Regions from separate parts of the Thioalkalivibrio sp. ALE23 genome, predicted to be linked through region 3. Evidence: predicted binding sites of a transcription regulator. Region 3 holds the regulator's gene; each other region holds the start of a gene.
What was found. The regulator sigma-54, encoded in region 3, starts transcription at its own class of promoters, with help from an activator protein. The targets are predictions, from matches to a motif close to TGGCANGNTNCNTGCTT.
Positions count from the first base shown of each region.

Region 1: the regulator sigma-54 is predicted to act here: its motif matches at 4,457-4,473, upstream of F573_RS0100205 (pilin).
Region 2: the regulator sigma-54 is predicted to act here: its motif matches at 2,787-2,803, upstream of F573_RS0104905 (TorF family putative porin).
Region 4: the regulator sigma-54 is predicted to act here: its motif matches at 6,549-6,565, upstream of F573_RS0100555 (nitrate regulatory protein).

Region 1 covers NZ_KB900031.1:32,909-40,794, reverse strand. The annotation lists gene F573_RS0100215 (hypothetical protein) at 1-1,791, opposite strand, end outside; gene F573_RS0100210 (lipopolysaccharide assembly protein LapB) at 1,788-3,806, opposite strand; gene F573_RS0100205 (pilin) at 3,925-4,398, opposite strand; gene F573_RS0100200 (pilin) at 4,512-4,952, opposite strand; gene F573_RS0100195 (TIGR02281 family clan AA aspartic protease) at 5,554-6,219, shown strand; gene F573_RS0100190 (MarR family EPS-associated transcriptional regulator) at 6,649-6,984, shown strand; gene F573_RS0100185 (nucleotide sugar dehydrogenase) at 7,206-7,886, shown strand, end outside.
Region 2 covers NZ_KB900032.1:255,206-263,091, reverse strand. The annotation lists gene F573_RS0104920 (ATP-binding cassette domain-containing protein) at 1-120, opposite strand, end outside; gene F573_RS0104915 (ammonium transporter) at 322-1,572, opposite strand; gene glnK (P-II family nitrogen regulator) at 1,612-1,950, opposite strand; gene F573_RS0104905 (TorF family putative porin) at 2,015-2,731, opposite strand; gene folB (dihydroneopterin aldolase) at 3,040-3,402, opposite strand; gene F573_RS0104895 (amidoligase family protein) at 3,547-4,542, shown strand; gene F573_RS0104890 (gamma-glutamyl-gamma-aminobutyrate hydrolase family protein) at 4,559-5,347, shown strand; gene msrA (peptide-methionine (S)-S-oxide reductase MsrA) at 5,329-5,970, opposite strand; gene F573_RS0104880 (PQQ-dependent sugar dehydrogenase) at 5,970-7,157, opposite strand; gene F573_RS0104875 (DNA-formamidopyrimidine glycosylase family protein) at 7,185-7,886, opposite strand, start outside.
Region 3 covers NZ_KB900031.1:677,370-685,255, forward strand. The annotation lists gene F573_RS0103370 (KpsF/GutQ family sugar-phosphate isomerase) at 1-735, shown strand, start outside; gene F573_RS0103375 (HAD family hydrolase) at 735-1,271, shown strand; gene lptC (LPS export ABC transporter periplasmic protein LptC) at 1,268-1,846, shown strand; gene lptA (lipopolysaccharide transport periplasmic protein LptA) at 1,843-2,385, shown strand; gene lptB (LPS export ABC transporter ATP-binding protein) at 2,382-3,122, shown strand; gene F573_RS0103395 (RNA polymerase factor sigma-54) at 3,207-4,730, shown strand; gene hpf (ribosome hibernation-promoting factor, HPF/YfiA family) at 4,734-5,072, shown strand; gene F573_RS0103405 (PTS sugar transporter subunit IIA) at 5,077-5,541, shown strand; gene hprK (HPr(Ser) kinase/phosphatase) at 5,544-6,584, shown strand; gene rapZ (RNase adapter RapZ) at 6,590-7,477, shown strand; gene F573_RS0103420 (PTS sugar transporter subunit IIA) at 7,482-7,886, shown strand, end outside; gene F573_RS0103425 (HPr family phosphocarrier protein) at 7,879-7,886, shown strand, end outside.
Region 4 covers NZ_KB900031.1:111,663-119,548, reverse strand. The annotation lists gene F573_RS0100590 (DNA translocase FtsK) at 1-2,016, shown strand, start outside; gene lolA (outer membrane lipoprotein chaperone LolA) at 2,145-2,768, shown strand; gene F573_RS0100580 (replication-associated recombination protein A) at 2,798-4,204, shown strand; gene F573_RS0100575 (TVP38/TMEM64 family protein) at 4,210-4,986, shown strand; gene F573_RS0100570 (TMEM165/GDT1 family protein) at 4,921-5,478, opposite strand; gene F573_RS0100565 (hypothetical protein) at 5,782-6,024, shown strand; gene F573_RS0100560 (DsrE family protein) at 6,115-6,471, shown strand; gene F573_RS0100555 (nitrate regulatory protein) at 6,599-7,886, shown strand, end outside.

The DNA.
Region 1 (7,886 bases), 640 kb from region 3:
CACGGCCAGGACCCGCCCGGGCCGGGGTTCTTCGCCCAGGGAGCGCCGGTAGGCGGCCACCGCGGGTTCGATCTCGCCCTGGTCCAGGTGCACATGGCCGCGCCACAGTTCCAGGGTGGAGCCCAGGCCGGGGCGGTTGCGGGCCCGGTCGTCGGCCTCCAGCCGGTCGATGATGGCGAGCACGTCTTCGGGCTGGTCCAGTCCCGGGCAGCCTCCGCCGTGCAGGTGTTCCAGCAGGGTGTTCACCTGCGAGCGCTGCACCGAGCGTACCGCGCTCATGGAGGCGAGGGCGTCCAGCGTGCCTTCCAGTGGCTCATGCGGGTCGCGGCCGCGTTCGCAGGCGATGCCCACGGCACGGATGCGCCAGGGAATGCCCTCGGGGTTCAGTTCGATGGCTCGACGGATCAGCCGTTCTTCTTCCTCATAGTGCCCGGTCTCGCGCCAGAATCCGGCCAGGTAGTGCTGGGCACGGGCCGAGTCCTCGCGGGCCTCGGCCCAGCCGCGGGCCTGCTGGAAGGGGCTGCCCCACAGGTCCGCACGCAGCGCGGTCACCAGGGCCAGTGCGGCGATGACCAGCAGGGGCACCAGCGTACGGGTGAGCGCATCCGGGCGTTTCCAGCGCAGCCAGGCCAGCGCCAGCGGCAGGCCGAGCAGGGCGGCGGCCAGGTGGTTGCGGTGCTCGAAGTACAGCTCCAGTTGGATGAAGCTCGACTCCAGCAGATGCGCGGCCAGAAAGAACAGGATGGCCGCCGCCAGCGCCGGGAAGCGCAGTCGCCACACGATGGCCAGCGCGGCCAGGGTTATCCAGGCCGCCCAGGCCAGTGCCGTGGTCCAGGGGCTGAACAGGCCGGTGGAGACCGTAATATGGTCCTGAAACACCCCGCCCGTGACCGGTCGGGGCAGGGCCAGGTGGCCCACGTAATCCCACAGGATGCGGCCCTGGGTGAGCAGGCGCTCCAGCGCGGTAAAGCCGCGCGTGCCCGGGTCGTCGCTCAGCAGGGCCCCGGCGCGGGTGGCCAGATAGGCCAGCAGCAGCGCGACGGGCACGCCCAGCACGATCCGCCGCCACCAGACAAACCCGCGGGTCGGCTGCAGGCCGTGCCGCCGCGCATGGGCGGCGAGGATGGTCCCTTCCAGCACCAGCGCCAGCAGCGGCAGCAGGGCCCCGTTTTCCTTGGAGAGCACGGCCAGCAGGCCGCACCCGCCGATGCCGCCGGCCATACCGAGTACCGTGGCCGGGCGGACCTCGGGCGGGTGCGCCAGCCGCGTGCGCACGTACAGCCACAGCCCGGCCAGCACGAACAGTGTGGCGAGCTGCGCCATGCGCTGCACCACGTACAGCGTGGTGGAGACCCACAGCGGGTGCAGCAGCCACAGCGCCGTGGCCAGCAGGGCCACCAGCGCGGCGGTGCGGGCGTCTGCCTCCAGTGCCCGTGCCAGCCGGTGCAGCAAGCCGAACAGCACCACGCCGATGGCCAGATGGATGAGCACGTTGGTGTGCTTGAACGGCTCGGGATCCGCCGGCCAGTTGCGCGCATCGATCAGGAACGAGGCCATGGCCACCGGCCGTCCGGTGGGGCCGGCAAAGCCCGAGAGCACGTACAGCCAGAATGCCTGCAGGTTGTCGATGGTGCCGTAGAAACCGAGCAGGGCCAGGTTGGTCAGATCATCGAAGATGAAATCGCCGGACAGGCCCGGGCGGTAGACCAGCCAGGCGAGGGCCAGCAGAAGGAGCAGGGCCAGCCTTGCGCGCCATGCCGTATGAGATCGAACGGAGTTCAGCCGCGTCATGGCATGACCTCCCCATGGGGCCGGAGCTCGCCCGGTTCGATCTCGCCCGGCTCGATCGGGTCCGGCTCCTGTCGGCGTTCATCGAGCTGGGCCTGCAGGGCGCGTCGGGTGCTGCCGTGCCGGTCGTGCCGGTCGGCCTCTGCCGCACGCATCAGGCTCTGTTCTGCCTGGTGCAGCATTCCACTGACGATCTGAAAACGCGCCAGCCGCAGCCAGGTCACCTCGTTGTCGGGGCGGTGGGCGGTTTCCTCTAGCAGGAGTTCGTACCCGCGCTCCCGCTCCCCCGCGACGTTGATCAGGAAGTCGGCCAGCGCAGGGCGCAGGCGGCTCCGGTCGGGATGGAGTTCATAGGCCGTTTCCAGCACCCGCTGCAGCCGCTGCGGGTCCAGATCGATGGTGCCGTCGGCCTGGGCGCGCGCCAGCGACATCAGCGCACCCACGTCCTGCGTGGTCAGCGGCCCGCGGCGGATGTATTCCTCCATGGCGGTCCACCATACAGGGTCCACGTTCAGTCCGGCGTGTCGCGCATGTTCGAAGATCAGCCCCTGATAGGGCGTAAGGGTGGCGCCGGGCAGGCGGGCGGCGCGCTGCATCTGTTCAATGGCCAGTCCGTATACCGGCTGGCCCGGTTCGGCGCCTGCCTGAATCAGGATGAGGCCCAGATGGTAGCTGGCCCGTGGGGAGTCTTCCTGCCGGGTTCCTTCGAAGTACGCGAGCTGAATCGGATCGCTCCATTCGCTGGCCCGCAGAAAGGTGAGAAACCCGTAGAGAAGGATCAGGCCGATCACGGCCGCCTTGCGCGCGAACGCAAGCGAGTCGCCCGGGCGGCCCGAGAGGAGCACCCCGAACACCGCCATGATCAGGCCGGCCGAGGCCATGTGATTGCGGTGCTCGTACACCAGCTCCAGGCCGATGATGGTGGACACCAGCAGGTGCGGGATGAAGAAGAACAGCACGCCGAAGGTGATGAGCGGGTGACGGCGCCACAGCGCGAAGGCCCCCGCGACCAGCCCGAGCAGGCCCAGCGCTGCCGGCAGGCTGGTCCAGGGATCGTTCCAGCCGCGCGCGAGCGGGAAGGCATCGTGGTACAGGGTGAGCGCACCGGGTGCGGGCGCGACGATGTTGCGCATGTAGAACCACATCGCGTGGGCCTGGGTCCACAGGCGTTCCCACAGGTCGAACGGGCGGTTGGGGAGCTCGGGGTTCACCGGCAGTACAGTGGCCAGGCCGGCCACGCCGGGCAGCACCAGCACCAGGCCGAACAGCCAGTAAATCCCGCGCCGGGTCGCCGTCCCGGCCGCGCCAAAGCCGAACAGCAGCCATTCGGCCAGCAGCGCGAACACCGGCAGCATGACCCCGCTTTCCTTGCTGAGCACGGCCAGGGCCGTGCCGAGGCCCAGCCCGCCCAGGACCAGCGCCCAGCCGCTGCGCAGACGCCCGCGTTCGATCCGCAGGCGCCCGAGGATGTAGGCAATGAGGCCGGCCAGCATGAACAGCGTGGCCAGCGCCTCCATGCGCTGGACCACGTACAGCACGCCGGTCAGGTTGATGGGGGCCAGCGCCCAGGCGGCGGCTACGGCCAGGGCGAACATCGGCAACGGGATGACCAGACTCAGGCCATGCCCGCGCCGTTCGGTCAGGCGGTGCTCGAGCCGGCGCGCGACCAGCAGCGCCAGGGCAAACACGAGCAGCGTGTTGATCAGGTGGATCACCACGTTGGTGATCTTCATCGGGAACGGGTCCAGCCCGAAAAAATAGCGTTCCAGGGCGAAGCTGCCCATGGCGATGGGCCGGTTCAGGCGGCCGGAATCCGCGGAAAACGCCGCGGCGCGCAGCTCGGACCACGACAGGTGATCCATCTCCAGTGCGGTGTTGTCGACGATATTGGGCATGTCGTCGAAGACATAACCCCCGGTACTGCCGGGCGCGTAGACCAGTGCAACAGCCGCCAGCAGGGCGACCAGAAGAATGGTGCTCAGCGTGGTTCCGGATAGGGTGCGGGAGGGTCCGTTCACCGTGGCCTCGTGGCGGATGTCTGGAACTGCGGGGAGGGGGTGGAAAAAGAACACCCCGCCGGAGCGGGGTGTTCGGTGCCGGTATCAGCCGATGATCGGCTGGTCGATCCTCGCAGGATCAGTTGCGGCAGTCGGCCGGCAGGTACTGGGTATCCGTGTCGAGGATGTTGCCACCCTGACAGCGCCAGTCCAAGCTGCCTGCCGCAGAAGTGACGGCCGAGAAAAGCAGCTCGGCATCCTCGATTGCAGCATTGGCTTGGTTGCCGAAAGTGACTGTAATGAGGCCATCTTCGCTGGACGCGTTTTCGGTATCGTCCGTGCCGGCGCTGACGCTCACTACGTACTGGCCGCGAATTTCGTTGGAAGCCGCGAGGCCGTAGGACGCGTTATTGTCGGCGAACCTGCCGCGCTGGTTGTAGAATTCAGCCACGGCAGTGCGGGCGCCGGAGGCCAGCGACATGCCTTCCGAGACCTGGGCCCGGACGGTGTAGTCCTGGTAGGCCGGCAGGGCGATGGCCGCCAGGATACCGATGATCGCGACCACGATCATGAGTTCGATGAGGGTGAAACCCTTCTGGACTTGCTTGCGCATGGTGTTGCTCCTTGCTTTTGGGAGTTGGTCAGGGTCCTGCTAAACCCTGCCTGAAAGTATGCAATCGTAATGCCAGGTATTGCAATACGCCGGGCAGGGAAATTTGGGCCCGCTTATTCGCCGCGGCATCCCGAGGGCAGCAGGCGGGTAGGGACGTCGCCCTGGCCCACGCACTGCCAGGTCAGCCCGGAGCTGGCGGTGGAAGCCGAGAACACCATGTAGCCGCCGGCCACGCGAGTATTGGCGTCGTTCCCGATCAGGGCCCGGATGGTGCCGTTATCATGCACCTCGATGGATTCGGTGTAACTCCCCGCATATCCTTGAGGGTCTTCCAGCCCGGCCGATTCGTTGGAGGCGGGGAAACGGCCCCGTTCGTTATAGAACTCTTCCACGGCATTCCGCGCCGGACCCACCAGCGAAACGCTTTCCGCGAGCTGTGCCCGCACCTGGTAATCCGCGTAGGCAAACAGCGCGAGGCTCGCGAGGATGCCGATGATCGCGACCACGATCATGAGTTCGATCAGGGTGAAGCCCTTCTGGATGAGTTGTCGCATGGTGCTGCTCCTTTGTTTTTTGTGCGGGCAATCACATTTCGTGCCAACCATAAATACCCGGAGGTGACGGCGGTTGTCAGTCTCGGGTGACGAAATTGGTCACCCTGAGTGACAACCTTGGTCAGTTTGCGGGTATTCCCGAGTGTGCCCATCGGGATTGTCGCCCCGGCTCGTAATCGCTCTTGTATGCCCCCGCTGCCCGGCCAATAATCCTTCCTCCCCCACGCAGGAGCGCATCCCCTGCGCGTGCTGGTGTCCCCGGCGCAATCCACCGTCGACACGAGCAGCGCAGTCCCCTGCGCGTGGGGGTGCTGGACATGCCCGATCGGCCAGAGGGCTGGCCTCCTACGGGCCCGGCACCCTGTGGGAGGCCAGCCCTCTGGCCGATCGGGGTCTGGATGCGCCCCATCGCGCAGGGGTCTGCTCGCAGGCGAACAGCCGGAGCCCGGGGCGCACGCACGTCCGGTTCGCGGCCGAGGCCGCTCCTACGCGGCCCCCGCCACACCGGTCTGTGGGAGCCTGCTCGCAGGCGAAACGCCAAGGTTGTATACAAAGAACAATGATTAAATTCCGGGAAACACGCTACGTCGCTCGCCTCGCCATGCTCGCCGCCCTCGCGCTCTCCGGCGTTTTCCCCGGCGCTGCGGCCGCCGACATCACCGTCCACGCGGTGTTCGACGGCCGGGCGGTCCTGTCGGTGGACGGCGAGCGGGCCGTGGTGGCCGAGGGCGAGAGCGGTCCCGGCGGGGTTCGGGTGCTGCAGGCGGGCGGCGGGCGTGTGCAGGTGGAGTTCGCGGGGGAGACCCGCTGGCTGGAGCGCGGGGCGGGGGAACCCGCTTCCACAGGGGCTGGCGATGCGGATTCGGCCGATGGTGAAGCCGCGGGCCGTGAGAGAGAGGCCGCCGGCCCCGGGATCACCGTGTACCCCGATTCTCGCGGGGTGCACAGCCTGACCGTGGGCGTGAACGGCCGGGCCATCACCATGGAGGTGGACCGCGAGGCCGAATCGGTGATGCTGCGCGAGCGCGACGCCGAACGCGCCGGGGTGGACGCCGACGCCGGCAATACCGTGCACCTGCGTACCGAGCGCGGCCGCGTGAACGCCCGCCGCGTCACGCTGGATGAAGTGCGGGTGGGCGGCATCCGCCGCAGTGGCGTGAGCGCGGTGATCGTGCCGGACGATCACATCCACCGGGCGCGCCTGGGGCGGACCTTTCTCGACCGGGTGGAGGTGGAGCCCAGCGGTGACGCGCTGATTCTGCGGTAGGGGGTGCCCCGGTTCGCCTGCGAGCAGGCTCCCACAGGCGGGTGGCGGGTGCGTAGGAGCGGCCTCGGCCGCGAACGGACGGGCGTTTGCCTCGGGCTCAACCTGTTCGCCTGCAAGCAGGCTCCCACAGGCGGGTGGCGGGTGCGTAGGAGCGGCCTCGGCCGCGAACCGGACGTGCGTGCGCCCCGGGCTCAACCTGTTCGCCTGCGAGCAGGCTCCTGCAGGCGGGTGGGGAGGCTGTTCGCGTGCGGGCACACTCCCACGATGGGCGATGTGTGCTTGCCGGTCCACGGGGGGTATGATCCAATACGCCCCGTTCGTTCAGGGGGTGAACGGCGCCGGCCGTGCGTCGCCGTGCGGATGCATCCGCGTGTTCGCGGGTCGCCCCTCCCGGTGCCGACGTGCCGAAAGCCCCTCGAAGGCGGTGAATTGCAGCGAGACGAGATCCAGTACCGCATTCTGAAGATCCTTCAGGACCATCCCGAGCTGAGCCAGCGCGAACTGGCGGAACGGCTGGGGGTGTCGGTGGGAAGTGCGCATTATTCCCTGAGGGCGCTCATCGACAAGGGCTGGGTCAAGGCGGGCAACTTTGCCCGCAGTGAGAACAAGACCCGCTATCTGTACAAGCTCACCCCTCATGGCGTGGCGGAAAAGGCCCGGCTGGCCCGTGCGTTCCTCAAGCGCAAGCGCGAGGAGCATGCCGCCATTCAGGCGGAGATCGCGGCGCTGGAGGAAGAGCTGAGGCAGAGCCGGGAGGAGGGGTGATCGGCCGGGGGCGGGGCGGGTAGCGCCGTAGGAGCGCAGCCCCCTGCGCGATTGGGGTGTGTCCCGGGCCCGATCGGCCGGAGGGCCGGCCTCCCACGGGGTGCCGGGTGGTTGTAGGAGCGCAGCCCTCTGCGCGATGGGGCGTGTCCCGGGCCCGATCGGCCAGGGGGGCTGGCCTCCTACGGGGGCGGGAAATCAAGAAGACCAGGAAGGATGACGGAATGAAGATTGCGGTGGCCGGAACCGGTTATGTGGGGCTGTCGAATGCCGTGCTGCTGGCGCAGCACCACGAGGTGGTGGCGCTGGACGTGGTGCCGGAGAAGGTCGAGAAGATCAACCGGGGCGAATCGCCGATCATCGATGCCGAGATCGAGGAGTTCCTGGGCAACGGCTCCCTGAACCTGACCGCGACCCTGGATCCGCAGCAGGCGTACCAGGGCGCGGAGTTCATCATCATCGCCACGCCCACCGACTACGACCCGCAGACCAACTACTTCAACACCCGCTCGGTCGAATCCGTCATCCGCGACGTGCTGGCCATCAACCCGCATGCCACGATGGTCATCAAGTCCACCGTGCCCGTGGGCTACACGCGCGAGATCAAGGCGCAGATGGAGACCGACAACGTCGTGTTCTCGCCCGAGTTTCTGCGCGAGGGCCGGGCGCTGTACGACAACCTGCACCCGTCGCGGATCATCGTCGGTGAACAGTCCGATCGCGCCGAAACCTTTGCCAATCTGCTGGCCGAAGGCGCCGTGGACGACGACATCCCCATGCTGTTCACCAACTCCACCGAGGCCGAGGCGATCAAGCTGTTCGCCAACACCTACCTGGCCATGCGCGTCGCCTATTTCAACGAGCTGGACACCTACGCCGAGACCCACGGCCTGGATACCCGGCAG
Region 2 (7,886 bases), on a different contig from region 3:
CAGCGACTTCCCCGCGCCGGAGGCGCCGGTGATCTGCACCAGTTCGCCGGGCTGCACGCGCAGGTCCACGGGGCCGAGGCGGTCGGTTCGCAATTGACGGAGTTCCAGCAGGGGCTGCATGACATTACTCGTGGGGACGGGCGCATGATGGTAACCGTCGGGAACCGCACGGACCATCGCAAAAAAGAGGGCGCCGCGAGGGCGCCCTGAAGGCCAACTTCCGGGTCCTGGGAGAGACCGTGCTGTCGGCGTCGGAGGAGACAAGTTGCGGGGCCGGCCTTCCGGCCCCGTCCAGCCTGCGTACAGGCTATGGGTTTCGCGTTACTTGTTCGTGAACTCGGGGTAGGCCTCGAGGCCGCACTCGGTCACGTCGGCACCGATCTCTTCTTCCTCTTCACCCAGGCGGATGCCCATGGCCATCTTGAGGATGAACCACACCAGCAGGCTGGCGAGGAAGACGAAGACGAAGATCGCCGCCAGACCCGCGATCTGCGCCACGAAGGTCGCATCCGGGTTGGACAGCAGCACCGCGAGGACACCCCAGATGCCGGCCGTGCCGTGGGCCGAGATCGCACCCACCGGGTCATCGATCTTGACCTTGTCCAGGGCGACGATGGAGAACACCACGATCACGCCACCCACGGCGCCGATGAAGGTCGCCAGCAGCGGGCTGGGCATCAGCGGTTCGGCGGTGATGGACACCAGGCCGGCGACCGCGCCGTTCAGGGCCATGGTCAGATCGGCCTTGCCGAACATCAGACGGGTGGTGATCAGCGCGGCAATCACGCCCCCGGCCGCGGCCAGGTTGGTGTTGGTGAACACGGCCGCCACGGCATTCGCGGATTCAACGTCGGACACCTTGAGCTCGGAACCGCCGTTGAAGCCGAACCAGCCCAGCCAGAGGATCAGCACGCCCAGCGTCGCCAGCGGCATGCTGGAGCCCGGGATCGCGTTGATCTGGCCGTCCTTGCCGTACTTGCCCTTGCGCGCCCCCAGCAGCAGGACGCCGGCCAGCGCAGCGACGGCACCGGTGAAGTGGACGATGCCCGAGCCGGCGTAATCGAGATAGCCGATCTGGTCGAGGATACCCCCACCCCAGCTCCAGAACCCCTGGATCGGGTAGATCACGCCGGTGAGCACCACCGCGAAAGCGAGGAAGGCCCACAGCTTCATGCGTTCGGCAACCGCCCCGGACACGATGGACATCGCGGTGGCCACGAAGACCACCTGGAAGAAGAAGTCCGCGCGATCGGAGTAGTAGACATCACCGCCGCTGCCCAGCACGTCGGCCACGGCGTTGTCACCGGTGATAAAGAAACCCAGCCCCGGGATCAACGAGGTGAGTCCTTCGCTGTACATGATGTTGTAGCCGATCAGCATGTACATGACCGACGCGATGGAATAAAGGGAGATGTTCTTGGTGAGGATTTCGGCCACGCTCTTGGTGCGCACCATGCCGGCCTCGAGCATGGTAAAGCCCGCGGCCATCCACATGACCAGTGCGCCGGCCATCAGGAAGTAAAAGGTGTCGAGAGCGTAGGCCACCTCGACGACTTGCTGTTCGATATCCATTTTCGGATTACCTCATCTAATAATGACCGAGATGGGCGCTCAAAGCGCTTCGGTTCCGGTTTCACCCGTGCGGATTCGCAGGACCTGCTCGACCGGCGAGACAAAGATCTTTCCGTCCCCGATCTTGCCGGTGCTCGCGGCCTTCGAAACGGCTTCGATCACCTGGTCGACCAGGCTGTCATCCACCGCGACCTCCAGCTTGACCTTGGGCAGGAAGTCCACGACGTATTCGGCACCGCGGTAAAGTTCGGTGTGGCCGCGCTGGCGACCGAAACCCTTGACTTCGGTCATGGTGATGCCCTGCACACCGATCTCGGACATCGCCTCGCGCACATCATCAAGCTTGAACGGCTTGATCACGGCAGTAATCATCTTCATGTCTGACTCCTTGAGCGGCCCGCAAATATGGACCGCGTGTTGCAACAATGGAGGAATGGACGGTTCAGAAGCTGGTGGACCACCCCACCCAAGCCTTCACGTCCTTGTCGAATTCATCTTCGTATTCGAGATTGAAGCTGAACTCGCCGAATTCGGCGGCATCGCGCGTAAGACTGGCGGTGTAATGGGTATAGTTGTCAGCATCGGAATCATCAAAGTCAGTACGCCCGACGAGAAAATCCATCGCATAGACCTCGGCGAAGGGCACCTCGAGCCCGGCGTAGTAATAACGATCATCGTCTTCCAGGACCGAGTCATCGCTGTCGTTGACGACCCAGGCGAGACCCCCATAGAGGCCGACCGGTCCGGTATCGAAACTCACCTCGCCGTACACTTCACCGAAATCGGCGCTCAGCGATCCGTCCTCATCACGGGCATCGGGGTAGGCGTAATAGATATAACCGACGTCATAGCCAAAACCGTTATCGAACTCATCGGCGTACCCGGCGTACAGATCCAGCTCGTAGCTGGTTGATTCATCTTCAAAGTCCACATTGGAGGCCCAGGTACCGGCATAAAAACCGGACGCGTGCTCGTAATCAACGCCGCCCTGAATGGCAGCGCCATCATCGGTTTCGGAAAAGCCCCGGAAATAATAGTTGGAGACCACACCGATATTGACCGACACCTCGGCGGCCGCGCTGGAAGTAAAGACGACACCCCCGGTGGACCCGACGGCCAGGATCGCGGTGGCGACGGCGGAATAGGCGAATTTCTTCATTGATTGACTCCCTCTGCGTGTTTTCTGGATGTCGCTGCTTGTCGACACCCGTTCCTTGCAGGGGGCGTGCCAGAAACGTGAAACGGGGCAAAATCCGGTTTTATGCAACGCTGTTGCGGGCAAACCACGGGTGATTGCCACGAACGGGTGCAATCACAAAGTGCAGACGCACCAAAAGAGGGCAATACGAGCCGGGGACGCCACCGGAAAGGGCGCCGCGCGGGAAGGAGCAGTGCGGGAAATCTGTGCGGGAAACAGGAGCAGGAAGCGCGGAAGCGTCCTGCCGGTCGGTCGGGGCCTGCTCGGTCTCAGTCGGTGGCGAGCGAGCCGCGTTCGATGGTGATGCCCACCTCGCGCACCCCGGCCACCGCGCCCGGTTTGCCCAGGGTAATGCGCAGCCACGGCGAACCGAACTGCGCCATCAGGGTCTCGGCGATCTCCTCGGCGAGGGATTCGAGCAGGATGTGGGGTTCGCGGGTCACGATGGCCCGCACCGCGTTGGCCACGGCCTCGTAGTCAACCGTGTCTTCGATCTCGCCGGAGTGGGCGGCCACGCGAGTGTCCGCCGCCAGCTCGATGTCGAAGCGCAGCGGGCGCTGCATGCGCTGTTCCCAGTCGTAGACGCCGACCACGGCGGGGATTTCGAGATCGCGCAGATAGATACGGTCCATGCGGGACACCGGGGACACAGGGTTGCGGAGGGGCTTATCGTACTGCCTGCCCCCGCCCGCGTACACCGGGGCGTGCGATGGTGGCGCAACGCGCTACCATGCCCGAACAGTCCGACCGAACAGCGTCGCCAGGAGAGCCGCCGCATGTCCACCACTTCGTTTCAGCCACTGCCGTGGACCCGGACCCCCGAGGGGGCCCTGCGCCGGGTCGGCGTGGAAATCGAGATGGCGGGCGTCTCGCTGGAAACGATGGCCCGCGCCATCATCGACGAATTCGGCGGGCACATCGAGGCCGAGCATGCCTTCGTGCTGCATGTCCGCGACAGCGACGCGGGGGATTTCCAGCTGGAGCTGGATGCCCGCGTACTCAAGGACCGCGGCTATCGCGAGCACCTGGCCCGCCTGGGGGTCGACCTGGAAGACCGCGACCAGGAAGCACTGGAGGCCTGGCTGGCCGATGCCGCCGGGCGCCTGGTCCCGCACGAGATCGTCGCGCCACCCCTGGAACCTGCGCAGCTGCCCCGACTGGACCGGGTGCGTGCCGCACTGCAACAGGAAGGCGCGCTGGGGACCGAGCGCTCGCTGCTGTACGCGTTCGGGCTGCAGCTGAACATCGAGATCCACAGCCGCGAGCCCGAATGGCTGCTGGCCGTAATGCGGGCCTTCGTGCTCATGTACGAGATCCTCGCGCAGGCGGGGGCCATCGACCTGTCGCGCCGCCTGTCGCCCTACATCCGGCCGTTCCCGGGCGCCTTCGTACGCTACATCCTCGATCCCGATTTCACCCCGGACCGCGCATCGCTGATCGACACCTGGCTGGCGCACAACCCCACGCGCAACCGTCCGCTGGACCTGCTCCCGGTACTGGCGGAGCTGGACCCCGAACGCGTTGCGGCGGCGCCGGTGGAACACGAACTGATCAAGCCGCGTCCCGCCCTGCATTACCGGTTGCCGGACTGCCGCATCGACGACCCGGCCTGGAGCCTGGCGCACCCGCTGAACGGCTGGTTGGAAGTGGAACAGCTGGCCGCTCATCCCGAACGTCTGGAACGGCTCGCGCGGGAGTATCTGGAGCGCCCGGGCCAGGCAGTTGGCCGCTGGACCGATGAATGGATGCAGCGACTGCGTGCCTGGTTCTGAGCGCCCGCAGCGTCCGGTGATCGCCGTCACCGGCCCGGACCGTGGCGGCACGCCCGCGTGGCTGTTCACCGCCCTGGCGGTGTGGCGGGCCGGCGGCCGTCCCCTGCGCATCCGCCCCGGGCACCCCCGCCGCAACCGCCGCATCGACGCGCTGATCGTCGGCGGCGGGGCCGACGTCGACCCCGGGCTTTATGGCGAAACCCTGCCAGGGGGCCCTGACACCACTGCCATCCGCCGGGCGGAGCAACGCCTGTCGCAGCGCCTGATCGGCTACGCCTTCTATCCCGCGCTGTGGTTGCTGCGCCGGCTGTTCCAGTCGAAGAGGTCATCGCTGGACCCGGAGCGCGACCGGCTGGAGAAATCCCTGATTCACCACGCGCTGGACGAGCACCTGCCGATCCTCGGCATCTGCCGCGGGATGCAGCTGATCAACGTGGTGCGCGGCGGCAGTCTGCATCGCGACCTGGCCGCGTTCCACGCGGAGACCCCCAACGCCCGCAGCCTCTTGCCGGTCAAACAGGTACGACTGGATCCGCACTCGCGGCTGTCCGCCATCCTTGGCGATGCACCGCTGCGCGTGAACGCCCTGCACGATCAGGCCGTCGACCGCCTTGGCCACGACCTGAAGGTTGTCGGACGCGAACCCTCGCGCGTGGTCCAGGCCATCGAGGCCGGCGGCCGTGATTTCTGCATCGGCGTGCAGTGGCACCCCGAATACCTGCCGCAGAAGGCCCGCCACCAGCGCCTGTTCCGCGCGCTGGTGGCCGCGGCCCGCGAACGGATCGCTCAGACCGGGGACGGATAGGCGACGCGCAGGCCACCCAGGCCGCAATAGCCGTCCGGAACCTTCGCCAGATACTGCTGGTGGTAGTCCTCGGCGAAGTAATAGGCCTCCAGCTCGCGGATCTCGGTGGTGACCGGTCCCAGTCCCGCTGCCTGCAGCGCGGCGTTGAAGCGCTCGCGGCTGGCCAGCGCGGCCTCGTAATGGACCGGATCCACGGTGTAGATCCCGGAGCGGTACTGGGTCCCGACATCATTGCCCTGACGCATCCCCTGGGTCGGGTCATGTCCCTCCCAGAAGGTGCGGAACAGGGTCTCCTTCGACACCGCGCGTGGATCGAACACCACCCGCACCAGTTCGGCATGGCCGGTCCGGCCGCTGCAGACCTCGCGGTAGGTCGGATTGGGGGTGTACCCGCCGCCGTAACCCACGCTGGTGGAATACACCCCGTCGAGCTGCCAGAACAGTCGCTCGGCGCCCCAGAAGCAGCCCATGCCGAAGTGGATGATCTCCATGCCATCGGGGTACGGCGGCGCCAGCGGGGTCCCCAGCACCGCATGGCGTTCCGGCACCGGCATGGCCTCGCCCCGGCCGGGCAGGGCGCGCTCGGGCTCCACCATCTGCGGCTGCATCCAGTCGCCGAACATCATTCGCTCCCGTGGTCGCCGGCCGGGCGCAGCCGCAGCAGCTCGCCGGGGTTATGGTCGGTCAGCACCCATATCGCGCCGTCGTGTACGCGCACGTCGCGCACCCGGCGGTCCAGATCGGGCAGTACCTCCACCTCGCTGACCAGCTCGCGAGCATCGAAAGTCAGACGGCGCAGGGTACGGTGGGCCAGCCCGCCCGCCAGCAGTTCGCCGTCCCAGTCGGCAAAGGCCGGATCCCGCAGGATCGCCATACCGGAAGGCGCAATCGACGGCGTCCAGTGGTGCAACGGGGAGACCATCCCCTCCTTCTCGGTGATGCCCTCGCCGATCTGGCCGCCACCGTACTCCTCGCCATGGGTGATCACCGGCCAGCCGTAGTTGTTGCCCGGCTCGATGATGTTGACCTCGTCCCCGCCCTGCGGACCGTGCTGGTTCTCCCACAGGATGCCGGTCTCGGGATCCATCACCATGCCCTGGGAATTGCGCACGCCATACGCCCAGATCGCGTCGCGCCGGTCGGCATCATCCACGAACGGGTTGTCCGCCGGGATCGTACCGTCGTCATGCAGACGGATGATGGTACCGATGTGGTTGGAGGGATCCTGTGCCTGATGACGGTCCCCGCGGTCACCGACGCTGGTGAACACGTGAGTGTCGTCGTCGAACACGATGCGGCTGCCGAAATGGCGCCCGCCGCGCACCCCGGGTTCGGCGGTAAACAGGGTCTCGACGTCGTTCAGGGCCCCGTCCTCGAAGCGTCCCCGCGCCAGACGCGTGGTCAGCCCGCCGTCCACGCTGGCCGCATAGGTGAAGTACAGCCAGCGGTTGTCGGCGAAATCCGGGTGCAGGGCCAGGTCCAGCAACCCGCCCTGATTGCGCGCCCGCAGGTCATCCGGCAGCCCCGGCACCAGTTCACCCCGACCGGAAAAATCCGGGCCGTCGTCGCCGGCCGGGAAATGCCGCAGCGCGCCCGGGCGCTCGCTGATCAGCGCGCCACCGTCGGGCAGGAACGCAATGGCCCAGGGGTGATTGAGCCCCTCGTGCAGGATCTCCACCGACAGCCCGTCGGCCGAGGCCTCCACCGTCTCGGGCGACGGGGCCGAGGCCCCGGAGCATCCCGCAACCAGGAAACTGCCGGCCAGCATCGCGGCCAGGCTGCGACGCAGCACGTGAACCGGTTTCGTCATGACGTCTCTCCCCGTGGATGCCTGTTCTCATTGGTCCGGGCGAACGCCACCGGGGTTCCGGGACGACCACGCCACGCCCTCCGGCTGGCAGACCGGACACCACCAGGTCGCACGCCCGTGCTGCCCCAGCAGGGCCCGCCGCACGACGGCGGCACAGCGCCGGCAGCCCTCGCCTTCACGCCCGTAGACGTACAGGAAGGCATCCGGCTCCGCACGCTCCCGCGTGATCCGCGGCCCCGGGCGCAGGTTGCGCCGCAGCAGCCGCACCGCGTCGGCATACAGCGCCCGCAGCACGGGGTCACTCACCCGCCCGACCGGGGTCCGCGGGTGACAGCCATGCAGAAACAGCAATTCCGATTTGTAGACGTTGCCGATCCCCGCCGCCAGCGACTGGTCGAGCAGCACGTCCGCCAGCGGCCGGTCCGCAGTCGCGTCCCGGCGCACCCGCGCCACCACCGCATCGACATCCACGTCGGCGGCCAGCAGGTCCGGCCCCACCCGGGCATCCAGACGCTCGATGTCCGCCGCTTCCGCTCCCACCGCGGGCATCCGGCGCCAGGCCAGTTCGCGCGGGTGGAAACACACCAGCATCCGGTCCTCGAGAGTCAGCACCGCATGGGCCTGGTGTGCCGGCTTCGACCACTCTGCACCGCGCGCGTATTCATGCCAGGTGCCCCACATCCCGAGGTGGGTACGCAGCAGCCAGGGCGTATCGTCAGGCCCGGTCAG
Region 3 (7,886 bases):
GCCAGCCACGGCGATCTCGGCATGATCACCCGCGACGACGTGGTGATCGCGCTGTCGAACTCCGGCGAGACCGACGAGCTCCTGACCATCCTGCCGCTGATCCGGCGCCTCGACGTCCCGCTGATCGCGATGACCGGCAATCCCGGTTCGCGCCTGGGCACCGATGCCAGCGTCCATCTGGACGTCAGCGTGGAACGCGAGGCCTGCCCGCTGGGACTGGCCCCCACCTCCAGCACCACCGCGGCCCTGGCGATGAGCGATGCCCTGGCGGTGGCGGTGCTGGATGCGCGCGGCTTCACCGCCGACGATTTCGCCCGTTCGCACCCCGGCGGGCGCCTCGGGCGGCGCCTGCTGATCCACGTCGGCGACATCATGCATACCGGCGAGGCGATCCCGCGCATCGCGCCCGAAGCGCCGCTGAAGGACGCGCTGTTCGAGATCACCCGCAAGGGACTGGGACTGGTGATCGTCAGCGACGCCGACGCGCGAATCCTGGGGGTCTTCACCGACGGCGACCTGCGCCGCACCCTGGACCGGGGCGAGAGCCTGGAGACGCTGACCATTGGCGAGGTGATGACCCGGGGCGGGCACACCGCCCGCGCCGACTGGCTGGCCGCGGAGGCCCTGGAGGTGATGGAAAGCCGCCGCATCAACGCCCTCCCGGTCGCCGATGCGGACGGCCGGCTGCAGGGGGTGATCAACATGCACGACCTGCTGCGCGCGGGGGTCGCCTGATGCATGACGACATCGATCTCGCCGGCCTGCAGCGCGGCACCCGACTGCTGATCCTGGACGTCGACGGCGTGCTGACCGACGGCGCGCTGTTCCTCGGCGACGGTGGCGAACAGTACAAGGCCTTCCACAGCCGCGACGGCCACGGCCTGCGCATGGCCATGGACGAAGGCCTGGAGGTCGCGATCCTGACCGGGCGGCAGTCGGCGGTCGTCGAACATCGCCTGCAGGATCTGGGCATCCGCCACTGCATCCAGGGCCGGCGGGACAAGGGGGAGGCACTGGCACAGCTGCTGCAGCAGACCGGGCACCGCGCCGACGTGGCCGCGTTCGTCGGCGACGACGTGGTCGATCTGCCGGCGATGCGACGGGTTGGCCTGGGCATCGCGGTCGGCGACGCCCATCCGTTCGTGCGCCAGCACGCGCAATGGGTCACCACGGCCGGTGGCGGGCGCGGCGCGGTCCGCGAAGTCTGCGAGGACCTGCTGGCCGCGCGCGGCCGCCTTGAGGCCGTGCTCGAAAGCTACCTGCACGCATGACCCCGGATCCGCGCCGCACCCCGCTCGCCGCCCGGCTGCTGGCCGCCGGATGCCTGCTCGCCGGGCCGGCAGCGGCCGAGCCGCCCGCCGAACCCGCGGCCGACGCGGAACCTACGCTGCAGATCGAGGGGTTTACCGCGCATGTCACCGGCGAGGACGGGCGGCCCACCCACCGCCTGCAGGGGTCGCGGCTGCGCGAATACGACCGGGATGCGGTCCAGTTCATCGATGACCCGGAGCTGGATCTGCTGGACCAACGGGGCCTGAACTGGACCTGGCGCGCCCCGCGCGCGGCACATCAGCCCGATCGCGAACTGCTGCATACCTTCGGCCACACCCGCGGCCTGCGCCCCGAACGCGACGCGCGCGTACGCACGGTGATCGAGTCGCGCGACGTGCGCGTGGCGCTGGACACCCGGCTGACGACCTCGTCGGCCCCGAGCACCCTGGAACAGCCGGGACTGTTCCAGAGGGGTACCGGCCTGCGCGCCGACCCGCAAGCGGATACCATTGAGCTGCTCGCCGAGGTCTACACGCTGTACAGCGACCTGCCGCAGGAGGACCGCCCGGAATGAACCCGGCCACAACCGAACATCGCCGCGCGGGCATCCGCCGACCGGCCCCGCTGCTTGCCGTGGCGGGCATACTCGCACTGTTCCTGGCGGCCCCGCCGGCGACCGGCCGCGAGGATGCCCTGCCGGTGGAGATCACCGCGGACCACGCCGAGATGGACGAACGCGCGGGCACCGGAACCTACACCGGCGACGTGATCGTGGTGCGCGGCGATGCCACGCTGGAAGCGGACCGCGTGATCGTGCACATGCGCGAGCGCCGCCCCTACGAGATCGAGGCCCACGGCGAGCCCGCACGCCTGGAGTCGCCCGATCCCGAGACCGGCGAGACGCGCATCGCCGAAGGGCTGCGCATCGACTATTTCCTCGACGAGGAACGCGTGATCCTGACCGAACGGGCACGCGTCATCACCGCCGCCGAGGATGCCCGCGGGCAGCGCATCACCTACGATCTCGAACGCGACGTGATCCGCGCCGAACGCGGCGACACCGACGACGAGCGCGTGCACATCCGCCTGCAGCCACGCGAGGACAATCCATGACCCCCGCGGCCGACGGCCATCTGGTCGCCCGCGAGCTGAGCAAGCGCTATGGCCAGCGTACCGTGCTGGACGCGATGGATGTGGACCTGGTGCCCGGCGAAGTGGTCGGCCTGCTGGGACCCAACGGAGCCGGCAAGACCACCTGCTTCTACAGCCTGGTCGGACTGATCCGGCCCAATACCGGGCGCATCACCCTGGGCGGGCGCGACATCACCCGGGCGCCCATCCACGAACGCGCCCGCGCCGGGCTGGGCTATCTCCCGCAGGAGGCATCGATCTTTCGCCGCCTGTCGGTCCAGGACAACCTGCAGGCGGTGCTGGAACTGCGCCCGGAACTCGACCGCCACGAGCGCCGCCGCATCGGCGACGCCCTGATCGAGGAATTCCAGCTGGAGACCGTGCGCCACAGCCCCGGGATCGCGCTGTCCGGAGGCGAGCGGCGGCGCGCCGAGATCGCCCGCGCGCTGGCCGGCGATCCGCGGTTCATCTGTCTGGACGAACCGTTTGCCGGGGTCGATCCGATCTCGGTCGGCGAGATCCAGGAAGTCATCCGCCACCTGGCCGAACGCGGCATCGGCGTACTAATCTCGGATCACAACGTACGCGAGACCCTGGGCATCTGCCATCGCGCGTACATCCTCAGCGAGGGGCGCCTGCTGAGCGCGGGCACGCCGGACGAACTGCTGGCCGACACCCGCGTGCGCGAGGTCTACCTCGGCGAAAACTTCCGCCTGTGACACCGACCGCCGCACCCGGACGGTGCACAAGCCCGCAGCAAGGGATTACTATTCACTTATGGTGACCAACGCCTTTCCCAACTCATGCTGAAGCCCGGGCTGAATCTGCAGCTCGGTCAGACGCTGACCATGACGCCGCAGCTGCAGCAGGCCATCCGGCTGCTGCAGCTGTCCACGCTGGAGCTCCAGGCCGAGATCCAGCAGGCGCTGGAAAGCAATCCCATGCTGGAACAGGCCGAGGATGACGAACTCGGTGCCGACGCGGGGGACACCGACAGCGACGCGAACACCGACGACGGCGAGAGCGGCAGCGACAACGCCGGCACCGGCGAAACGGTGGATGCCGGCGGCTCGGAGGACGTCATCCCCGACGAGCTGGTGACCGACAGCCGCTGGGAAGACATCTACGACGCCAGCGCCAGCCCGCGCGGTCTGGACGACCGCGACCCGCTGGAGAACACCTCGGACGACGACGGCGGCGGCGGGCTGCAGGATCACCTGCTGTGGCAGCTGCATCTGTCGCACCTGACCCCGCGCGACCAGCGCATCGGCGCCGCCCTGATCGACACCATCAACGGCGACGGCTACCTCGAGGGTGACGTCGAGACCCTGGCCGAGACCATCAGCCGGAGTGAAGACCCCCCCGTCGACACCGACGAGGTCGAGGCCGTACGCCACTGGTTGCAGCACTGCGACCCGCTGGGGGTCGGTTCGCTGGATCTGCGCGAGTGCCTGGAGGTCCAGCTGGGCGAGCTGGCGCCGGACGCCCCCTCGCGCGAGGCGGCGCGCGCGCTCCTGGAACACGGCATGGACGCCCTTGCCCGGCGTGACTACAAGGCCCTGCAGCGCCAGAGCGGCGTACGCGATGGCAACGAACTGGCCGCGGCGCTGGACCTGATCCGCACGCTCAACCCGCGCCCCGGCGCCCAGATCAGCGAGACACCGCCGGAATACGTGGTCCCGGATGTCTACGTGCGTCATACCGACCGGGGCTGGCAGGTCGACCTGAATCCCGAGATCGCCCCGCGCATTCGCATCAACGACCTCTACGCCGGCATGGTCCGCCAGGTCTCCGATGCCCGCGACAGCGCCTTCATGCGCGATCAGCTGCAGGAGGCGCGATGGTTCATCAAGAGCCTGCACAGCCGCAACGACACCCTGCTGCGCGTGGCGCGCGCGATCGTCGAACGCCAGCAGGGGTTCCTGGAACACGGCGAGGTGGCGATGCAGCCGCTGATCCTGCGCGACATCGCCGAAGCCCTGGAGATGCACGAGTCCACGATCTCGCGGGTGACCACGCAGAAATACATGCACACCCCCCGCGGGGTGTTCGAATTCAAGTATTTCTTCTCCAGTCACGTGGGCACCAGCGACGGCGGGGAATGCTCCGCGACCGCGATTCGTGCCATGATCCGCGAACTCATCGAAGAGGAAACGCCGGGCAAACCGCTCAGCGATTCCCGCCTCGCCCAGATCCTGGCGGATCGGGGCATCAACGTGGCCCGGCGTACCGTGGCCAAATACCGGGAGGGCATGAACCTGCCATCCTCCAGCGAGCGCCGCCAGATGGCCGCCATGCCGACCGGAAGCAAACCGAAAGGAGCCTGACCCATGCAGATCAATCTCACCGGACACCACGTCGACATCACCGACGCCCTGCGCGACTACGTCAACGAGAAATTCCAGAAGCTGGAACGCCACTTCGACAAGGTGATCGACGTGCACGTGGTGCTGAACCACGAGAAGACGCAGAAGCTGCACAACAAGGCGGAAGCGAATCTGCAGGTCAGCGGCAACCACATCCACGCCGAGGCCAGCCACGATGACATGTACGCCGCCATCGACGGCCTGATCGACAAGGTCGACCGCCAGCTGATCAAGCACAAGGAGAAGGTCAAGGATCATCATCGCGCCGAGGGCGCCCAGCGCAACCGCGAACAACCCGAGTAAGCCGATGAATCCGGCCGAGCTCATCACCCCGGAGCGCATCGGACTGGAAACCGACTGCTCCAGCAAGAAACGAGCGCTGGAAACCCTCGCCGATCTGCTGGTGGACGGGGCCGCGGACGGACTGGCGGCCAGTGCCGCGTTCGAAGCCATGTCGGCCCGCGAAAAACTGGGCTCCACCGGGCTCGGCCATGGCGTGGCGATCCCGCACGGCCGTCTCGCCGAGCTGGATACGCCCCGCATCGCGGTCCTGCGTCTGGATCAGGGCGTGGATTTCGAAGCCATGGACCACGAACCGGTGGACATCCTGATCGCCCTGCTGGTGCCGGAAGAGGCCACCAGCGAACACCTGGACCTGCTGGCCCAGCTCGCGCGCGGGCTGTCGCAGCCGGACACCCTCGCCGGCATCCGGCGCGCCGCGGACAGCACGGGGGTCCAGCAGGCCCTCAGCCGGGCGCTGGGAGACACCTGACCATGGCCGACCGGGCGGAAGCGGCAGCCGACGGCACCGCGAGCAACATCACCATCGCCGCGCTCACGCGGGCGATGGGGAGCCGTCTGGACCTGCGCTACGTCCACGGAGAGGAGGCCGCGGGCGACCGCGAACTCCTGGGATTCGGGGATGGCGACCTGCCGCTGGCCGGCCACCTGAACCTGATCCGCCCCAACCGCATCCAGGTCATCGGCGACTACGAGGCCCGCTACATCGCCGGCCTGTCCGACGAGCAGCGTGACCACCTGGTGCTGGAAATGGCCCGCACCGGTACTACCATGGTGATCTTCGCCGAGGACACCTGCCCGTTCCCGCGCATGCCGCAGACAGGTGACGACCCCCTGCCGGTGATCCTGTGCACACGCACATCCTCGCACGAAGTCATCGCGCTGCTGCGCTATTTCCTGCAGCAGCGCCTCGCCCATTTCGAGGTGCGCCACGGGGTGTTCATGGAGATCCTCGGGATCGGTGTACTGATCTCGGGGGCCTCCAGCGTCGGCAAGAGCGAGGTCGCACTCGAGCTGATCTCGCGTGGCCACCGGCTGATCGCCGATGATGCCCCCGAGTTCGCGCGCATTGCCCCGGATATCGTGCGCGGACACTGCCCCGCCCTGCTCCAGGACCTGCTCGAGGTGCGCGGCCTGGGCGTGCTCAACATCCGCGCGATGTACGGCGACTCGGCGATCAAGGGCGGCAAGTATCTGCGCCTGATCATCGATCTGCGCGATCACAACGAGCCCTCGCCGGTGCCGGACGATCGCCTGAACGGGCGCCGCGGCGAGAGCGAGATCCTCGGCCTGCGCATCCCGCTGATCAGCCTGCCGGTGGCGCCGGGGCGCAACATCGCGGTCATGATCGAGGCCGCGGTCCGCAATCACCTGCTGCACATGCAGGGCTACATCGCCGGGGACGACCTGCGCGCCCGCCAGCGGCGCCAGATGGGCGAGGATCAGCAGGAGGAATCCATCTTCCACATCGGCGGGCCCAGCACCACGGTCCCCAACCCCGATCCCGAGGGCTGACCGACATGCGTCTGCTGCTGGTCAGTGGTCTGTCGGGTTCCGGCAAGACCGTCGCCCTGCATACCCTGGAGGACGCCGGCTACTTCTGTGTCGACAACCTGCCGCTGCCGATGCTGCCGGAACTGGTGGAGAAGGTCCGCAGCGGCCATTACGACACCGGCGGTGACCGCCATCTGGCCGTGGGCGTGGACGTCCGTTCGGGCCTCGACGCCCTCAGCGGATTCGGTCAACTGCTGGGCGAGCTGCGTGGATCGGGCCTGGAGGTCGAGGTGCTGTTCCTCAATGCCTCCGACGAGGTCCTGCTGCGTCGCTACCACCTGACCCGCAGACGCCATCCGCTGGCACGCGATGGCATCCCGCTGGTGGAAGCGATCGGCATGGAACGGACCTGGCTGGGGCACGTGGCGGTAGAAGCCGACCTGACCGTGGACACCAGCCGGCTGTCGATGCACGACCTCGCGCGCACGCTCCGGGCCCGGGTCGGCAGCCGCGAGACCGCCGGCCTGTCGCTGCTGTTCCAGTCCTTCGGCTTCAAGCACGGCTCGCCGCTGGATTCCGATTTCGTGTTCGACGTGCGCTGTCTGCCCAACCCCTACTACGAGCGCGAACTGGCGCCACTGACCGGGCTGGATCCGGCGGTAGCGCATTTCCTCGACAGCCATGGCGAGGTCGGGGCGATGTTCGACTCCATCCACGGCTTTCTCGACACCTGGATCCCGCGGCTGGTGGCGGACCATCGCAGCTATGCCACGGTCTCCATCGGCTGTACCGGCGGGCGCCACCGCTCGGTCTACCTTGTGGAACGGCTGGCGGCTGCGTGGCGCGAACGGGAACATGTTACTGTTAGCACCCGTCATCGCGAGCTCGATTCTCTCTCCCCTGAAACGGAGTAGTTCCATGGGCGTCGGTCTGATCCTGATCACGCATCAAAACCTGGGCGATACACTCCTGCAGACCGCGCAGAGCATGCTGGGAGACCTGCCCGAGGACTGCGAGTCCATGGCGATGTCGCAAAGCGACGATCCGGACGATATCCAGGCGCAGGCGCGCGCCCGCATGGAGACCCTCGACAGCGGTGCCGGTGTGCTGGTCCTGACCGACATGTTCGGCTCCACGCCGGCCAACGTGGCCAGCCGCGTGGCGCGCGGACACAACGCGCGCGTGATCGCGGGCGTCAACCTGCCGATGCTCGTCCGCGTACTCAACTACCGCCATCTGCCCCTGAGCGAACTGGTCAACAAGGCGCTGTCCGGGGGCCATGACGGAATCCTTCTCTGCGACCAGGAATCCAGCGATGCCGCA
Region 4 (7,886 bases), 570 kb from region 3:
TTCCGTCACCGGCGCGATGCGCGCATGGCCAGCGCCCTGGAGATCGGCGTGCGCGGCGCGGCCCTCGTGGTGGCGCTGATCGCAGGTTCGGCGCTGGCGGCCCTGCACCTGCTGCCGGGTGGCATGCCGGTGCACGCCGGCGGGATCCTCGGCGACCTGTTCGGGGGCTGGGCGGTCGCCGGGCTGGGCCTGGTCGGCGGTACGCTGGTACTGCTGGCGCTGTTCCTTGCCGGGGTCACGCTGTTCACCGGGCTGTCGTGGTTTGCGCTGATGGATGGTCTGGGGCGTGCGCTGGTGCGCGGCTGGGAGGCCGCGAGGGCGCGGCTGGAGCTGGCGCGCGATCGCCGCATCGGCCGGCAGCAGCGGGCCGGGCGCGAAGAACGCGTGGAGAAAGAGCGCAAGCGTACGGCCGACCGTCCGCCGAAACGGGTGGAGCCCAAGGTCGAGGCCCCGCCGCCCAGCCCGCGGGTGGAGAAGGAAAAGCAGGTCCCGCTGTTCACCGCCGGCGAGGGCGCCGATCCGATCCCGCCGCTGGGCCTGCTGGACGAACCCCCGGCGGCCTCCGAGGGGCATTCGGAAGAGGCGCTGCAGGCACTGTCGCGCCAGGTCGAGCTCAAGCTGAAGGACTTCGGCGTGGAGGTCGAGGTGGTTGCGGTGCAGCCGGGGCCGGTGATCACCCGCTTCGAACTGCAGCCGGCCCCGGGGGTCAAGGCCTCGCGCATCTCCGGGCTGTCCACCGACCTCGCGCGTTCGCTGTCGGTGATCGCGGTGCGCATCGTCGAGGTGATCCCCGGGCGTTCCACGGTGGGCCTGGAAATCCCCAACGACAATCGCGAGATCGTCGCCCTCAGCGAGATCCTGCGTTCGGAGAAATTCGACTCCGGCAAGTCGCCGCTGACCATGGCCCTGGGCAAGGACATCGGCGGCGCGCCGGTGATGGCCGATCTGGCGAAGATGCCGCATCTGCTGGTGGCCGGCACCACCGGTTCCGGCAAGTCGGTGGGCGTCAACGCGATGCTGCTGTCGCTGCTGTACAAGGCCACCCCGGAAGAAGTGCGGCTGATCCTGATCGACCCCAAGATGCTGGAGCTGTCGGTCTACGAGGGCATCCCGCATCTGCTGTGCCCGGTGGTCACCGACATGAAGGACGCCTCCAACGCCCTGCGCTGGGCGGTGGGCGAGATGGAACGGCGCTACAAGCTGATGTCGGCGCTGGGAGTACGCAACATCGGCGGTTTCAACAAGAAGGTGCGCGACGCGCGCGCCGCCGGCGAGCCGCTGAAGGATCCGCTGTTCGACCCGGCGCAGTCGGTCACCGCGACCGAGGCGCCGGAGCTGGAGCCGCTGCCGTTCATCGTGATCGTGGTCGACGAGTTCGCCGACATGATGATGGTGGTGGGCAAGAAGGTGGAGGAGCTGATCGCGCGCCTGGCGCAGAAGGCACGCGCGGCCGGGCTGCACCTGATCCTCGCCACCCAGCGCCCGTCGGTGGACGTGATCACCGGCCTGATCAAGGCCAACATCCCCAGTCGCATCGCCTTCCAGGTGTCGTCGCGGGTGGATTCCCGCACCATCCTCGACCAGATGGGCGCGGAGCACCTGCTGGGTCATGGCGACATGCTCTATCTGCCGCCGGGCAAGGCGATGCCGGAGCGCGTGCATGGCGCGTTCGTGGGCGACAACGAGGTGCACCAGGTGGTGGAGTACCTCAAGTCCACCGGCGAACCCGACTACAACGAGGCGATCCTCGACGAGCCGGAGGCCGGCGCGGCGGCGATTCCCGGGCTGGAATCGGGTGACGGGAACGAATCGGAGTCGGATCCGCTCTATGATCAGGCGGTGCAGATCGTCACCGAGTCGCGCAAGGCCTCCATTTCCTACGTACAGCGACGGCTGAAGATCGGCTACAACCGCGCCGCGCGGATCGTGGAGGACATGGAGACCGCCGGACTGGTCAGCCCGGTGCAGTCCAACGGCAATCGCGAGGTGCTGGTGCCCGATCGCTCGAACGAGTGAGGTGCACGGCCTCGTTCACTGCGGATTAAGCTGTCGCCGCGCAATCTGTTGATCCGAGTTTCCCTGACGGAGATCGCATGAACCCGCGTCCCCCGAGTTTTGCCACTGGCCCGCTGCGCGGGTCTTCCATGCTCGCCGGCTTGCTGGCGGCACTGCTGCTCCTGTTCGCCGCGCCGGCGGCTGCGACCGATGATGCCCGCCTGGCGCTGGAACGTTTCATGGCCGGCCTGGAGACGTTCTCCGCGGAGTTCACCCAGACGGTCAGTGACGAGACCGGCTTCACCCTGCAGGAATCCGAAGGGGTGATGCATCTGGGGCTTCCCGACCGGCTGTACTGGGAGGTGCGCGAGCCGTTCCCGCAGGTGGTGGTGTCCGATGGCCGTGAACTGTGGACGTTCGAACCGGATCTGGCGCAGGCCACGGTGCGCCCGCTGGGCGACGCGCTGGAGGCCACGCCGATCGCCGCCATCAGCCAGCCGGATCGGCTGGAGGCGCACTTTCGCACGATGATCCTGCCGGTGCCGGATGGCGAGGCCCTGCGGCTGCTGCTGCTGCCGCGCGACGAGCATGCGGATTTCGTGCGCATGATGCTGGATCTGACCCCGGACGGCGACCTGGTGCGCATGCAGTTCGAGGACCTGTTCGGGCAGGTCACCGACGTGCGGTTCAGCGCCAGCGAGCGCAACCCGGAGCTGGATCCGGACACCTTCCGCTTCGAGGTGCCCGACGGGGCCGACGTCTACCGGCCCTGACCCGTTCCCGGCGGGGTTACAATCCCGGCATGAGTGACGACCTGTTCGACAACGACCTGTTCGGGGACGATCCCGCCGGCGGCCCGGAGGCCGACCCGCCGGCCCACCCGTCATCGCAGTCCGCAGCCGCGGCAACGACCGTGGATCCCGCCGCCCCGCTGGCCGAGCGCATGCGCCCGGCGCGGCTGGACGAGATGGTGGGGCAGGATCACCTGGTGGGCGCGGATGCCGCGCTGCGCCGCGCGATCGAAAGCGGTCAGACCCCGTCCATGATCCTGTGGGGGCCGCCCGGCTGTGGCAAGACTACGCTGGCGCGGCTGGTGGCCGAGGCCGGCGCCCAGCGGCTGGTGACCCTGTCGGCGGTGCTGGCCGGAGTGAAGGACGTGCGTGCGGTGGTGGATGCGGCGAAGACCCGGCGGCGCAACGGCGTCGGCACGCTGCTGTTCATCGACGAGATCCACCGCTTCAACAAGGGGCAGCAGGACGCGCTGCTGCCGCATATCGAGGACGGCACGCTCACGTTCGTGGGGGCCACCACCGAGAATCCGTCGTTTGCGCTGAACAGCGCGCTGCTGTCGCGGGCGCGGGTGTATCGCATGGAGGCGGTGGGGGCGGAAGCGGTCGAGTCCCTGATCGAGCGCGCCCTGGAGGATCCGGAGCGGGGCCTGGGCGGCCGCGGCCTGACACTGGATGCGGAGGAGCGTCAGCGCCTGGCGCGGGCCGCGGACGGGGATGCCCGGCGTGCCCTGAACTGGCTGGAGACCGCCTCCGACCTGGCCCGCGACGGGGCGATTACCGGAGACGCCCTGCGCGCGGTCATGGGCGCGCAGTCCCTGGCCTTCGACCGCCAGGGCGATGCCTTCTACGATCAGATCTCCGCGCTGCACAAGTCGGTGCGCGGTTCCGACCCCAACGCGGCGGTGTACTGGCTGACCCGCATGCTGGATGCCGGCTGCGATCCGGACTACCTGGGCCGGCGGCTGCTGCGCATGGCCTACGAGGACATCGGCCTGGCCGCAGTCGGGCTGGGCGCGCGGGTGCTCGCGGCCTGGCAGACCCTGGAACGCCTGGGCCGGCCGGAAGGTGACCTGGCGCTGGTGCAGGCGGTGATCGAACTGGCCGCCGCACCCAAGAGCAACAGTGCCTACGTTGCGCTGAACCAGGCGCGCGCGGCGATCCGCGAGACCGGGAGCCCGGGCGTGCCGCTGCATCTGCGCAACGCGCCGACCGAGCTGATGCGCGCGGAAGGCTTCGGGGCCGGGTACCGCTACGATCACGACGAGCCCGATGGCTTCGCCCGCGGGCAGGTCTACCTGCCGGAGGGTCTGGAAGACGAGCGCTTCTACAGCCCGCGCCGGGACGGCACCGAGCGCGCGCTGGCGGAGCGCCTGGACCGTCTGCGCGACGCGGGCGGAAACCCCGGCGGGGAGGGCTGACCGGGTTGCGCATCCGGCATCACAAGCGGTGGCTGACGGTGGCGGCGATCCTGTTCGGTGTGTCGCTGGCGTGGATCCTGCTGACCACCGAGTGGCCGAGCCTTGGCTTCCCGCTGGGCGAGGTGGAGGCCTGGCTGCGGGGCTGGGGTGCGGGTGCCTATCTGGTGTTCGTGCTCGCCTTCATGCTGCTGGCCCTGTTCCCGCTGCCCAGTACCTTCTGGATCCTGCTGGGCGGGGCCCTGTTCGGCCCCTTCACCGGCGCCGCCCTCAGCCTGCTGGCAGCGACCCTGGCGGCGGTCATTGCCTTCCTGCTGGCGCGTACCTGGCTGCAGCCCTGGCTGGCCCCGCGCATGGGCCCGCGCAGCTCGCGGCTGCGCGCCGATGTGGAGGCCGAGGGCTGGCGGGTCGTGGCCCTGACCCGCCTGGTGCCGGTGTTTCCGTTCGCCCCAACCAATTACGCCCTGGGGCTGGTCCGGCTGCCGCTGCCGGTCTTCGCGCTGACCACCATGGTCGCCCTGATCCCCAGCCTGTTCGCCTATGCCTGGCTGGGGCACGCCACCCGGGAGATCGCCAGTGGCGCCGACAGCGGGGTACAGCTGGGTCTGGCCCTGCTCGCGGTGCTGGCGCTGTTGCTGTTGCTGCCGCGCCTGGTGCGCCGCATCTGGCTGGGCCAGAAGACACTGCACACCGAGGCGCCAATGACTTCAGTGTCTCCCTCAGACCCAGGCGAGCAGGACCCCGATGCCCAGGGCGAGGAACAGCAGGGCGGCGAGCGCGCGTAACAGCCGCAGGGGCAGGTGGCAGGCGAAGCGCTGGCCCAGCCACACCACCGGGGCATTCGCGAGCACCATGCCGATGGTCGAGCCGATCACGACCAGGATCAGGCTGTCGAAGGTCGCGGCCAGCGCGCCGGTGGCGACCTGGGTCTTGTCGCCCATCTCGACCAGGAAGAACAGCACCGTGGTGGTCCAGAACACGCCGTGTTTCGACGCGGCCGGCAGCTCGTCCTCGCCATCCGGGACCAGTACCCAGGCGGCCATCACGATGAACCCGATCCCCAGACCCCAGCGCAGCCAGTCCTCCGGGATGCTGGCGCCGATCCACACGCCCGCCAGCGCGGCCAGGAAGTGATTGGCCAGCGTGGCCACCACGATGCCCCAGATGATGGGCCAGGTCTGCTGGTAGCGGCAGATCAGGAGCAGGGCGAGGAGCTGGGTCTTGTCGCCCATCTCGGCGATGGCGACGATGACGGTAGAGACGAGCAGGGCTTCCATGACGGTCTTCCGGGCCGGGTGGGTGGGCAAGACACGTGACATCGCACCACCCACCCGGCCACGGATCGGGGCGCCATGCCACAGGTCTCGCGGGGCCCGGTGCCGCATCGGCGGCGGGGCTGTCTGCACCACGGTCCTCCGGGCGGAGGATCGAATCTGTTGATGCAGACCCCGGTGAGGCAAGGCCACCCGGGTCGCTACTCCCCTGAAGCTGGCAGGACTCTAGTCATCCCGGTCCGCGCGGGCAAGGACGATCGCGGCTCCGGGCTGCGCCGCCGCCGGGGCTTGGGTAGCATGCGCGCGATGAAACGCTTCCTTTACTGGGTCGATCGGGCCCCCCTTTGGCTGTTCGCACTGCTGGTTGCGACCGTCGGCCTGGCCCCCTGGATCCCCGAGCCGCATGTCGCGGAGAAACTGCGCTGGCTGTTTGCCGGGGAACTTACCCGGCCACTCGATGTGCTCGACCTGGTCGTCCATGCCGTGCCCTGGCTGTTGATGGCGTTCAAGCTCTATCGCAACAGTCTCACCACGAAGGGCGCCCCCTGAGCCGATTGTTTCTCCCTGGCTTGTGGGAAATCGACGCGCCGCTTGCCGGCCGCTACCGATTTCGCACCTTTTCAACCCCGGGAGACTCCCATGCGCTTTATTGTTGCCGTCACCGCCGGTACCGACGACCCGACCCGCGCCACGCTTGGCATGATTGCCGCCAATGTGGCCAAGCAGCAGGGCCACGACGTGACCGTCTGGCTGCAGGGCGAGGCCGTGAACATCGCCAACCGCAACGTGTACGACAAGATCGTCGGCCATAACATGCCGGCAATGAAGGACATCGTGGATTCGCTGGTGAGTGAAGGCGTTCCGTTCTGGGCCTGCGAGGCCTGCGCCAAGGGTCGCGACGTCGGCGAGCACAACTTCCTGCCGAACGCCGAGATGGCCGGCATGGGCCACTACGTCCAGGCCGTCGCCGAGTTCGACCGCTCCATGAGCTTCTGATCGGCCGTGCCGTTCCGCGGGCGGGGCGTGATGCCCCGCCCGTTTTTGTTTGTACCCCCGCTGTCAGTCGGTCGAACTGGCACATCGCATGCTTGTTTGTTCCGGGAGTGATTCACGGACGACGAGCATGACCCAGAACACATCCCCGAATTTTTCCCTCGAAGAGTCCATTGGCGATTTCCTGGTCGCCTCGCGCAAGTGCGAGGTGGTGAGCCTGGAGCGCCTGCTGGAGGCGGTGCAGCTGGTCGGGCGCATCCGCGCGCTGGTGCATGCCCTGCAGCGCGAGCGCGGGGCCTCCAGCCTCTGGATCGGGTCCGGCGGCCAGCGCTATACCCGCGAACTGGAGCAGTACCGGGCCGAATCGGACGCCGCCGCGGCCGCGTTCCGCGAGCACCTGGATGGCTGGCTGGCCCCGGACGCCTGCGCCCATGGCCGCAGTCGGCTGCTGGGGCGCATGGCGCTGGCGCTGCATGGCCTGTCCGGCCTGGGCAGCCTGCGCGAGGAGGTCCTGGAGCTGACCCTGAGCCCGATGGACTCGACCCGCGGCTTCAGCGAGCTGATTCGCGCCCTGATGGCCCTGGTGTTCGAGGCTGCGGATTCGGCGACCGATCCCGAGGTCTCGCGGGCCCTGGTGGCCCTGCTGAACTTCATGCAGGGCAAGGAACTGGCAGGGCAGGAGCGCGCGATCGGGGCCGCCGGGTTTGGCGCCGCGAACTTCGAGCCCGAACTGCGCCAGGCGCTGGTCCATCGGATCGATGCCCAGGAACGGGCGTTCCGCATCTTCTCCGAGTTCGCGGCACCGGCGGCCTGTGCCGCCTGGCGCGAGCTGCAGACGGCGGCCTTCGCCGCCGACATCGAGCGTCTGCGCCGCCGGGCCTGTACCGAGGCCTCAGGGCACCACGACCCCGCCCGGGCCGAGGAATGGTTTGCCTGTACCACCGCGCGCATCGACGCGATGAAGGAGATCGAGGATCTGCTGGAGATGCACCTGAACGAGTGCTGCTCGGCACGCATCACGGCGGATCGCGCGGACCTCGGCGCGGTGCGTGACCGGGTCGCGCAACTCGCCGAGTCGGAACTGCGCGACAGCGTCCCGTATGCGGTGTTCTTCGGCGCGCCGGAGGGCCTGGAGCCCGCGCAGGAGGAGGGCGATGCCGCACTCAACGTACCGATCGTCGGACACTCGGTGATGGACTTGGTGCAGCGCCAGGCGGCCCGGCTGCAGTCGGTGGAGGATGAACTGCATGCGGCACGCCAGGCCCTGGCCGAGCGCAAGACCATCGAGCGTGCCAAGGCGCTGCTGATCCAGCACCGCGGCCTCAGCGAGGACCAGGCCTACAAGCTCCTGCGCCAGACGGCGATGAACCAGAACCGGCGCCTGGCCGAGGTCGCCGAGGCGACCGTCGCGATGTCCG